2 regions of the Streptomyces sp. NPDC002809 genome follow, and region 2 is predicted to be linked to the other one. Evidence: riboswitches for the same ligand, from Rfam matches in the RefSeq annotation. Region 2 holds a riboswitch; the other holds the start of a gene.
The links. A riboswitch is a leader RNA that binds a small molecule or an ion and turns the genes downstream of it on or off. The one in region 2 is predicted to bind thiamine pyrophosphate.

Region 1: it holds a riboswitch for thiamine pyrophosphate, as region 2 does, so the genes downstream of both, ABT025_RS11895 (purine-cytosine permease family protein) here and thiO (glycine oxidase ThiO) in region 2, are expected to answer to the same signal.

Annotation. Positions count from the first base shown of each region.
Region 1 covers NZ_JBEOVJ010000014.1:35,861-41,621, forward strand. Annotated here, with positions in the region: gene ABT025_RS11885 (MarR family winged helix-turn-helix transcriptional regulator) at 1-353, opposite strand, end outside; gene ABT025_RS11890 (dienelactone hydrolase family protein) at 714-1,448, shown strand; gene ABT025_RS11895 (purine-cytosine permease family protein) at 1,519-2,919, opposite strand; TPP riboswitch at 2,909-3,002, opposite strand; gene ABT025_RS11900 (formylglycine-generating enzyme family protein) at 3,047-4,012, opposite strand; gene ABT025_RS11905 (ROK family transcriptional regulator) at 4,009-5,253, opposite strand; gene ABT025_RS11910 (sulfatase family protein) at 5,460-5,761, shown strand, end outside.
Region 2 covers NZ_JBEOVJ010000046.1:31,618-37,378, forward strand. Annotated here, with positions in the region: gene pknB (Stk1 family PASTA domain-containing Ser/Thr kinase) at 1-372, opposite strand, end outside; gene ABT025_RS24880 (thiazole synthase) at 556-1,350, opposite strand; gene thiS (sulfur carrier protein ThiS) at 1,353-1,571, opposite strand; gene thiO (glycine oxidase ThiO) at 1,568-2,749, opposite strand; TPP riboswitch at 2,747-2,859, opposite strand; gene ABT025_RS24895 (NAD(P)/FAD-dependent oxidoreductase) at 3,074-4,255, shown strand; gene ABT025_RS24900 (Rv2175c family DNA-binding protein) at 4,327-4,692, shown strand; gene thiE (thiamine phosphate synthase) at 4,792-5,445, shown strand; gene metF (methylenetetrahydrofolate reductase [NAD(P)H]) at 5,569-5,761, shown strand, end outside.

The DNA of each region.
Region 1 (5,761 bases), on a different contig from region 2:
TGTGCGGATGTCTCGTCGATCTGCCGCATCAGGGCCTCACCCTTCTCCGTCAGCGAGACGAGAACGACCCGGCGGTCGTCGGGGTCGGGGGTGCGGGTGGCGAGTCCCCGCTTCTCCAGCCCGTCGACCAGGGACGTCAGGGTTCGCGGCACCACCCCGTGGGCCCGGGCGAGGACGGTCATCCGGCGCGGTCCGCCCATCTCGTTCATCTGTACCAGCAGATCGGCCTGGGAGAACGGCACCTGGTGGCGCGCGAAGATCGCGGCCGTACGGTCCAGCAGTGGGCCGATCACCTCGGCGAGCGAGTTCAGCAGTGACCGGGCGTCGGGAACCTCGTCGTCGCGGGCGCTCATCGTCGTACTCCAGCAACGCCCGGGGCGGGCCACCGCGGGTCTCGGCGGCTCTCTCTTGGTGCGTACGTACTCATACTGAGATAGTACTCAGTATCTCTCCGTGCGGAAGTGGTCAGTGGAGTGGGAACAGCGCGGGGGTCCGGGGACCTGGCATCGGTTCCGGCCGGTGGGCTACGTTGTGAGGCGATGACTACCGGGACGGCACTGCGCCACACACGGATCGGCTACCCGGCGCTCCTCTGAGCGCCGCACGGGCCGGTACCGGCCCGCTGCGGGAACACGGATCCGGCGCTGCCGCGCGGGCTCCGCCTCCTGTCGTGTTGATCAGAACTCGACACGTCAACCACGACAGGAGAGCTCATGCCCAGCAAGACGTTGCACATTCCCACGGCGGACGGCCTCGCCGACGCTTTCGCCGCCTTTCCCGACGGTGGCGAGCGGTTCCCGGGTGTCCTGATGTACGCGGACGGCTTCGGGATCAGGCCCGCGCTGCGGGAGATGGCCCGCGAACTGGCGTCGCACGGGTACTACGTGCTCGTCCCCAACATCTTCTACCGGAACGGCCCGGCGCCGGTGATCGAACTTCCCGAGCACATCGGGGACGAGGTCCGGGCGAAGCTGTTCGAGCAGTTGATGCCCCTGATCGAGGCGCACACCGTCGAACGTGCCCTGAGCGACGCCGACGCCTACCTCGGGTTCCTCACCGCCCGGCCCGAAGTCGGCGCCGGACCGGTCGCGGTGACCGGCTACTGCGTAGGCGGCCTCCTGGCGGTGCGTACCGCCGCGGCCCATCCGGGCAAGGTGGCCGCTGTCGCCGGATTCCACGGCCCCGTGGGCGCCGACGGGCCCGGCAGCCTCAGCCGTCTCACCGGCGAGGTCCACTTCGGCCACGCCGGGACGGACATGACTCCCGGGACCCTCGGCGAGCTCAACCAGCTCCTGGACGCCGCGGGTGTCGCCTACACCTCCGAGATCTACCCCGGCACGATTCACGGCTTCACCATGTCCGACACCGATGCCTTCGACCCTGCCGCGCTGCAACGCCATTGGGACCGTCTGCTGCCCCTTCTCGGCCGCACCCTGGCCAACGGCTGAGGCTCCGGCCCCGAAACCGGACCTGAGGCCCGCCTGCGGAGCCGGCCCTGCGGCGAAATGTCATGCGCCGTCAGGGCCGGAGGCGCAGCCGTAGCGGGGTGTAGACCGCCAGGGCCACGAGGAACGCCACGCCGTAGGCGAGGTCCGCCCCGTGCAGCGCGTCGGCGGCCGGACCCACGTACAGGCTGGTGTTCATGAACGGTGTCGCCGCTGCGAAGCCGAGGACGAAGGCGGTCGGCGCCGGCCACCACGGCTGCCGGCGGGAGCTCTCGTCGGCCAGGTCGATGGGGGAACCGTTGCGGGACCGCGCCCGGACGGTCCAGTCGACGGCGACGATCGCGACGAATGCGGGGATCCAGTAGCCGACGAGGAGCAGGACGTTCTGGAAACGTGTCGTGGTGTCGGCCGCGTGCATCCACAGCACGAGGGGGAAACCGAGTACGGCGGCGAGTGCCGCGGCGACGGGGCGCGGCAGGCGGACCCCCATGGTCTGCAACGCCAGCGATCCGCTGTAGTCGTTCATGGCGTTGCTGCACAGTGCTGCGAGGGCCACGGAGAGCAGCCCGAACGCTCCGAGAGCGCCGCCGCCGAGCAGTGTGTCGATGCCGCGCGCGGTCTGATCGGTGAAGACGGACGCCCCCCACAGGCCGAGGGCCTGGACCGCCACGAAGGAGGCACCGATGCCGAGCAGCGTGCACCAGAACATGCGCGGCCGGGACGTGGTGCGCGGCAGATAGCGGCTGAAGTCACTGGCGTACGGGGCCCAGGACAGTGCGAGACTCAGCGCGATGGTGCAGGTCAGGACGAACGCGCCCGCCCGGTCGGCACCGTGCACCGAGCCGGTGGTGACGGGTTGGACGCCGTGCAGGAGCTTCGTGGCGAGCACGATGAAGGCGGCGGCCAGAGCGAACGTCATCACCGTCTGGAGCCGGTGGATCACCTCGTACCCCAGGACGCCGAGTGCGCCCTGGGCGGCCATCATGACCAGCACTCCGAGCCAGAACGGCCAGCCGCACAGCTGGGCCAGCGCGTCCCCTCCGAACAGGCCGATCAGCGCGTCCCAGGCGATGGACGACAACCACTGCAGCGCGCCGGGCAGTACGACACCGCGGCCGAACGCCAGCCGTGCGAGCGGGAGTTGACCGGCACCCGTCTGGCTGCCCCAGGTGCCCAGATACGCGGTGGGCGCGGCCCCCACGAGCGTTCCGAGCACCACGGCGGCGAGCGCCGTGGTGAAGTCCAGGCCCAGCGCGATGCCGACCGTGCCGGTGAAGACCCCGGTCATGGTCAGGTTGGGGGCGAACCAGACGGTGAACAGCCGTCCGGGGCCGCCGTAACGGCGGTCCTCGGGTACGGGGGCTATGCCGTGCGCCTCGATGCGCAGGTCGCCGGGGGCGGTGGGCATGCGCCCGTCGAATGCGGGCTGTGCTTCGACGGCTGTGTGCCGGTCCTGGGCATACGGCAATGACATGAGACATCCCTCCGCCAGTGCTAACTGGTTCAGGTTCGACGGGTGTGTTCTCAGCCCCCTGAGGGGCACCCCGTGTCCGGTGCGGCGGCCAGGATAGCCGGATGTGCGCGACTCGCGATGCGGGGGGTCAGAGGGTGACCGCGCAGCGGAACCCGCCGTGGCCCGTCGTGCTGTCGGGGGTGTTGGATGTGCGGGCGGCGATCCGGTAGCGGTTGCAGTACGAGCGGTGGCACAGGTACGAGCCGCCGCGCAGCACCCGGCTCTCGCCGTGTGGCGGCCCGGCCGGGTCCGAGCGGGTCTCCGGGCGGGCTTCGGCGTGCCAGTCGGCGCTGAACCGGTCGGCGCACCACTCCCAGACATTGCCCGAGGTGTTGTAGAGCCCGAAGCCGTTGGGGGCGTACGCCTTGGCGGGTGCGGTGCCCGCGAAGCCGTCCTCGCGGGTGTTGCGTACGGGGAAGTCGCCCTGCCAGATGTTGCAGCGGTGCCGGCCGTTCGGGGTCAGCTCGTCGCCCCACGGGAAGCGTGCCCGGACGAGTCCGCCGCGTGCCGCCTTCTCCCACTCGGCCTCGGTGGGCAGCCGCTTGCCGGCCCAGCGGGCGTACGCCGTCGCGTCGTGCCACGACATGTGGACCACCGGGTGGTCACGGCGGTCGCCGATCGAGGTGCCCGGCCCCTCGGGGGCGCGCCAGTGCGCTCCGGTGACCGCGCGCCACCAGGGGGCGCCGGGCACGGTGCCCGGCAGCACGGCATGCCGGGCCTCCTGCGGGACGAAGGAGCCGAACACGTAGGACCAGCCGATGAGTTCGGCCTCGGTGCGGTAGCCGGTGGCCTTGACGAAGACGGCGAAGCGGGCGTTGGTGACGGCGGCCGCGTCGATGCGGAACGGGGCGACGGTCACCTCCCGCACCGGCCCCTCGCCGTCCGCCTGGAACGCGTCCTCGTCCTCGCCGCCCATCAGGAACGGACCGCCGGGTACCGCCACCATGCCGCGGAGCAGGTCGGCGGGGCGTCGCGCGGGGACGGGGAAGTCCGCCGGGGGAGTGGTTGCGGCCGGCGCGGTGTTCTCGCGGGCGGGCCCGCAGCAGGCGTTCACCGTGAGATCCCCCCGTCGAGCGGCCGGCCGGCCCCGGCATCCGCGCCGGGGGCCGGGCGGTCGAGGAGTTCCGCGAGGTCCTGGCCTGTGGTGCGGAGCAGCAGGGCCACCCCGCCGAGCGCGGCAGCCTCGCCGCCGAGAGTGGATCCGCGTACCTCGATGGTGCGAGGCGCGGACGGCAGGGACAGCGCGGCGAGCTGCTCGCGGATCGGTGTGAGGACGAGAGCGTCGAGGGAGGCCGGTTCCCCGTAGACGACGATGCACTCGGGGTCGACCTGGGCGGCGAGGGCGGCGAGCACCCGTCCCGCGACGACGGCCGCGCTCCGGAACACCTCCGCGGTGTCCGGCTGGCCCTCGGCGGCGAGCGCGATCAGTTCCGCGGCGTCCGCGGCCGTCACCCCGCGATCGGCGCAGGCGGCGAGCAGAGCGGGGACGGAGATGAGGCCCTCCAGACAGCCCCGGCCACCGCAGTGGCAGGGCTTTCCCTCGGGGTCGCAGCTGGTGTGGCCGATCTCCCCGGCGGTGCCATGGGCGCCGTGGACCAGCGAGCCGTTGACCACGAGTCCGCCACCGACCCCTTCCGACCAGCGCAGATAGACGGCGTTCTCAATCCCGCGCGCCGCTCCCCAGGTCACCTCGGCGAGAGCCGCGAGCCGCGAGTTGTTGTCGGTGAGCACGGGGGCGTCGAAGTGCCGGCCCAGCTCCTCGGCGACATGGCCGGCGAACGGCGTCATGGTGCGCGGGTCACCGGAGGCGGGGTTCTGCACGAAGCCGGGAAGGCCGAGGCCGATGCCCGCGACGGGGGCGAGGCTGATGTTCTCGCGCCGCACCAGGTCCTCGACGGCGCGGATCGCCTGTGCGGCCCGTTCGGCCGCGCCGCTGTCCGCCGGGACGGGCGCGCTGTGGCGGCCGACGATCTCGTGGGCGCAGTTGGCCACGACCACGTGGATGTGGTGGCGCTGGAGATCGATGCCGATCAGTTCGGCGCCACGGGAGTTGAGCGAGATCTCCAGGGCCGGCCTGCCGCGTCCGCGCGGCTGCTCGGGGTCGGGAGCCTGCTGCTCGACGACGGCCCTGCGTTCGAGCAGGTCGGACACGATCGCGAACAGGGTGGTGCGGGAGAGACCGACCCGTGCCTTCAGCTCGCCGCGGCTCAGCGCGCCCGACCTGCGGAGCTCACCGAGTACGGCGGCTTCGTTGGCCCTGCGCAGGCGTTGGAGTGCATCGGTTCGTTCCGTCATGGACGCATGGTCGATCGGTCAAGGGGTTTCTGTCAACGTCCGGGACGAATTCACACAATGTTTATTCCCGAGGGTTGACGTAAAAAACTCGACGTCCCTACAGTTCCGGTCAATTGCCCGCACCGGCACGCGTCGGGACGTCACCCGACGGACTGCCGGCCGGCCCCCTGCAGCACCGTGAGCGACCACCGAAAGGGCGGCACCGAGTGGCCCCGCGCAACGTCCTGTTCCTGATGACCGACCAGCACCGGGTCGACACCCTGGGCTGTTACGGCAACCCACTCGTCGACACCCCGGCCCTGGACGCCCTCGCGGCCGAGGGGACCCGCTTCGACCGCTTCTACACCCCGACCGCGATCTGCACCCCGGCCCGCGCCTCGCTGGCCACCGGCCTGCACCCCTTCCGCCACGGCATGCTGAACAACCCCGAACGCAACGGAGGGAGCAAGGACGAGCTCTCCGACGAAGACCCCATGCTCTGGAGCCAGTTGAAGGACCAGGGCTACGC
Region 2 (5,761 bases):
CGGCTCCAGGATGTCCAGCGCGGCCCGCGGCTGCAGAGCGCCCCGCTCACGCAGCACGTCGCGCAGCGTGCACCCCGCGACGTACTCCATCGCGAGGTAGACGTACTGCCCGTGGGCGCCCTGGTCGAAGACCGCGACCACGTTGGGGTGCGCGAGCCGGGCCACCGACTTGGCCTCGCGGATGAAGCGCTCGACGAACGAGGCGTCGGTCGCGAGCGCCGGATGCATCACCTTGAGGGCGAGCACCCGGTCGAGCCGGGTGTCCATGGCCCGGTAGACCGTGGCCATGCCGCCCACGGCGATGCGGGCATCGACGCGGTAGCGGCCGTCGAGCAGCTGCCCGACGAGAGGGTCCTGGAGGGTCGTATCCACGCAGGCGAGTCTACGAGCCACCGCGGACACGGCCGACTGGCCGGGGCGATCCCGGAGCCCAACTGCAGCCGAGCCGTGACAGGGACATGCGATCCGCCGTCGCGGAACGGGTGTGGCACGGGGCCCAGGCGTGCTCCGGCAGGGACATGAGATCCGCCTCACGCACCGGCCGGGCCTCCGGACTCAGAACGCCGGGCGCTCCGGATCCAGCACCGCCCGCCCCGCCGTCGGTGACGACGCCTCGGCGAAGTGGCGGCGGGGAATCCGCCCCGCGCGGTACGCGAGCCGCCCGCCCTCCACCGCGTGACGCATCGCGGCGGCCATCAGCTCGGGCTCCTGGGCCCGGGTCACCGCGGACGCCAGCATCACGGCCGCGCATCCCAGTTCCATGGCGAGCGCAGCGTCCGACGCCGTGCCGGCGCCCGCGTCCAGGATCACCGGGACCCGAGCCTGCTCGACGATCAGCTGGAAGTTGTGCGGGTTCCGGATGCCCAGACCGGAGCCGATGGGGGAGCCGAGCGGCATGATCGCCGCACAGCCCACGTCCTCCAGCTTGCGGGCCAGCACCGGGTCGTCGTTCGTGTACGGCAGCACGGTGAAGCCGTCGTCCACCAGCGTCTCCGCGGCGTCCAGCAGCTCGATGGGGTCGGGCAGCAGGGTGCGCTCGTCCGCCACCACCTCCAGCTTGACCCAGTCGGTGCCGAGCGCCTCACGGGCGAGCCGGGCGGTGAGCACGGCCTCGCCCGCCGTGAAGCAGCCCGCCGTGTTCGGCAGCACCCGGATGGAGAGCTTCTCCAGCACGGAGAGCACGGAGCCCTGCACGGTCGGGTCGAGCCGGCGCATCGCCACGGTCGTCAGCTCGGTGCCGGAGGCGGTCAGGGACCGCTCCAGCACATCCAGGCTGGGCGCCCCGCCCGTCCCCATGATCAGCCGGGAGCCGAACGCGGTGCCGCCGAGGGTGAAGACGTCGTCGGACATGGTCAGCCTCCCTGGACCGCGGTGAGGACCTCGACCCGGTCGCCGTCGGTGAGCGCGGCAGCCGGCCACTGGCCGCGCGGCACGACGGTCTCGTTCAGGGCGGCCGCGACGCCCGAGGAAGCGCTGGTCAGTGAGGCGACGAGGGCGTCCAGGGTGGTGCCCGGCGCGACGGCGAGGGCCTCGCCGTTCACGGAGACGGAGAGAGGGGTGGGCTCGGTCATGCGGGCTGCTCCTGAGGTACGGGGGCGGCGGCGGGCGAGAAACGGCCGGCGGAGAAGGGGCGGGCCACCTCGGGCAGCTCGCCGTCCGCCAGCAGCTGCGCCATGGCGTCCCCGGTGACGGGGGTGAGCAGCACCCCGTTGCGGTGGTGGCCGGTGGCGAGATGGAGGCCGGGCAGCGCGGTGCGGCCGAGCAGCGGGGCGTTGTCGGGGGAGGCGGGGCGCAGACCGGCGCGGGTCTCGGTGAGCGGCAGCTCGGTGATGCCCGGCACCAGTTCGTGCGCGTCGCGCAGCAGCTCGTACACACCGCCCGCCGTGACGGTGGTGTCCCAGCCCATCTCCTCGCTGGTGGCGCCGATGACCAGCTCGCCGTTCTCACGCGGCACGAGATAGACGTGGCTGCCCCGGACCACGGCCCGCACGGTGCGGGAGAGGAAGGGCGCGTACGTCGTGGGCACGGTCAGCCGCAGTACCTGGCCCTTCACCGGACGGACCGGGGGCAGGACATGCTTCGGCACCCCTGCGAGCCGGCCGCTGAGGCTGCCCGCGGCGAGCACGACCTGATCGGCCTCCGGCCGCGTACCGTCGGCGAGTACGGCTCCGGTGGCCCGGTCGCCCGTGACCGAGAGCCGCTCGGCCCGTTGGCGGTGGAGGACGACCCCGGCCCGCTCGCACGCCGTCAGCAGTGCGGCGGCCAGCCGTCGCGGGTCGACCTGGTGGTCGCCGTCGACCCGCAGCCCGCCGCGTATGCCCGGTGCGAGCATCGGTTCGAGGCGGCGGCACTCCCGGCCGGTGAGCCACTCCGACTCCAGGCCCGAGCGGCAGTGCAGGGCGTGGAGTTCCCGCAGATGGGCGCGGTCGTCGGCGTCGAGCGCGACGGCCAGGGTGCCGCAGGTGCGAAAGCCGATGTCCTGTCCGCTCGCCGCCTCCAGCTCGGCCGCGAACGCCGGATAGCGCGCGGCGGAGGCGACGTTGAGGCCGAGCAGCATCTCCTCGCCGTAGTGGAGTTCGGTGACGGCGGCCAGCATCCCCGCCGCGACCCGGGCTGCGCCGCCGCCCGGTTCGGGATCGACGACCGCGGTGGCCAGGCCGCGCTGCGCGGCCCGCCAGGCGGTCACCAGGCCGATGATGCCGCCCCCGATGACAAGGACGTCGGACCCGTTCGTACGGTGTGTGCGCATGGGCGTCCAGCCCCTCCCTTCGCCGGCATGACCCGGATCAGGTTCGTACGGTCGAAGGCCGTCCAGCCTCCCTCTCAGCCCGGTACGACCGGGCTCCCGCGAGTGATGTGCACGGCTACCCTAAACCCCTGCCCCGCGCCACCGGCAAGAGGAGCCGGTGGTGCCGCGAACGGGGGCACGGGCGCGGTGGTCCGGTGACGGCGAGCCGGGCGGCATCTTCCTGACGGACCGTCAGTTGCTTAAGGTGGACGGGTGGACGAGCAGACCGGACAACAGCAGACAGAGCCGTGGCAGAGCCGCCGCGTCGTGATCGCCGGAGCGGGCATGGCGGGCGTGCAGACGGCGGTGGCCCTGCGGGAGCAGGGCTTCACCGGCCCCGTCACGCTGATCGGCGCCGAACCGCACCAGCCCTACGACCGGCCCCCGCTGTCGAAGGCCGTCCTTCTCGGCAAGGCCGAGGACTCGGCCTTCGACATCGACTTCGAGGCGCTGGACATCACCCTGCGGCTCGGCCTCGACGTGACCGCGCTGCGCGCGGGCGACCACGAACTGGACACTCCGGACGGGCCCGTCCCCTACGACGTCCTGGTTGTCGCCACCGGAGCCGAGCCCCTGATGCTGCCAGGCACCGAGGGCGTCCCGGGCGTCCACCTCCTGCGCACGCTGGACGACGCCGCACGGCTTCGTCCGGTCCTCGAACAGCGGCACGATGTCGTGGTCGTCGGCGCGGGCTGGATCGGCGCCGAGTTCGCCACCGCGGCCCGCGCGGCCGGCTGTACGGTCACCGTCGTCGAGGCGGCCGAACGCCCGCTGGCCGGCGCGCTGCCCGCGGAGGTGGCGGCCCCCATGACCGGCTGGTACGCCGAGAGCGGCGCCGGACTCCTCACCGGCGTCCGCGTCGACCGCGTCGAAGCCGGTCACGTGGTCCTGGCGGACGGCCGCGAGATTCCGGCGGACGCGGTCGTCGTCGGCATCGGCGCCCGGCCCGCGACCGGCTGGCTGGCCGGATCGGGGATCGAACTCGGCCCGGACGGATCGGTGACCGCGGACGCCTCACTGCGCACCTCGCTCCCCGATGTGTACGCGGTCGGGGACTGCGCCTCGTTCCCCTCGGCCAGGTACGGCGAGCGGCTGCTCGTCCACCACTGGGACAACGCCCTCCAGGGGCCGCGGACCGTCGCCGCAGCCGTCACCGCCGCCACCCCGGAGGGCGACGGGCAGCCCCCGGTCTACGACCCCGTGCCCTACTTCTGGTCCGAGCAGTTCGGCCGCTTCGTCCAGTACGCGGGCCACCACACGGGGGCCGACACCCTGGTGTGGCGAGGCGATCCGGCCGAACCCACGTGGACGGTGTGCTGGCTGCGCGCCGGAGCGCTCGTCGCCGTACTGGCGGTCGGCCGTCCGCGCGATCTGGCGCAGGGGCGCAAACTCGTCGAATCGGGGGCGGAGCTCGCCCCGGAGCGGGTCGCGGACCCCTCCGTGCCCCTGAAATCGGCCACGCTCTGACGGCGTATCCGGGCCCCCGTACGGGCGGCCCCGGGTACCGGCTGTCGGTCCGGGATGGCACGCTTGTCCCCGTGACCGAGATTGACGCAAAGATCGATGCTCTCGTCCCTGCCTGGCTCCACCTTCCCGACATCGCCGAAATGTTCGGTGTCGAGGTGACGCGCGTGCGCCAGCTGGTCAAGGACGGCCAGCTCATTGCCGTACGACGTGGTGAGAACCGTGCGCTCCAGGTGCCTGCCGCCTTCATCGACGGCGACAAGGTGGTCAAGGGCCTTTCGGGGACCCTGACGCTCCTGAGGGACGACGGCTACTCCGACGCGGAGATGCTGGAATGGCTCTTCACCCCCGACCCGAGCCTGCCGGGCACGCCCGCGCAGGCGCTGAGTGAGAATCGCGGCACGGAGGTGAAGCGCCGCGCCCAGGCGCTCGCCGTCTGACCGACAGCCGCACGGGGACGCGGGCCGCACGACGCGGCCCGCGTCCCCGCGCGGCGCCACCGAAACACCGCCATCGCCTTCCCCGGGGGGAACCGCACCATGTCCACGCCTCGCGCGCTGCTGTCCGATGCCCGGCTCTACCTGTGCACGGACGCCCGCCGGCGCCAGGGTGACCTCTCCGCGTTCCTCGACGCGGTCCTCTCCAGTGGCGTGGACATCATCCAGCTGCGCGACAAGGGCATGGAGGCGGCCGAGGAACTCGAACACCTCGCGGTCTTCGCCGACGCCTGCAAGCGCCACGGCAAGCTCCTCGCGGTCAACGACCGGGCCGACGTCGCCCACGCCATCGGTTCCGACGTGCTGCACCTGGGCCAGGGCGACCTGCCGGTCCCGGCCGCACGCGCGATCATCGGCGATGACGTGGTCATCGGCCGCTCCACCCACGCCGAGTCCGAGGTCGACGCGGCCGTCGCCGAAGCCGGTGTGGACTACTTCTGCACCGGCCCCTGCTGGCCCACGCCGACCAAGCCCGGCCGGCACGCCCCCGGCCTGGATCTCGTCCGCTACGCCGCTTCGCTCGCCCCCGCCCGTCCGTGGTTCGCCATCGGCGGGATCGACGCGGGCAACCTCGACGAGGTGCTGGACGCCGGAGCGCGCCGGGTCGTCGTCGTGCGGGCCGTCACGGAGGCGTCCGATCCCGCTGCTGCCGCTGCCGGACTGGCGGGAAGGATCCGCGACCGCACCGACGGGTGATTCGGGATCCGAAGGCGTCGGTTTGAGACATGAGTGTCCGAAGTGTGGACAAAGAAGCGGGTAATCAAGGCAAATCGCCCCAGTTCGGTTGGGAGCTTGCCGTGCCCTGGTTAACCTGCCGGTATGGCCCTTGGTACACCTTCCACCAGGACAGATCACGCGCGCACCGTGCGTGAGATGCTCGAGACCGGCAAGACCTCGTACTCCTTCGAGTTCTGGGCGCCCAAGACCGAGAAGGGCGAACGGAACCTCTGGAACGCGCTGCGCCGGGTCGAGGCGGTGGGACCGAGCTTCGTCTCCGTGACGTACGGAGCCG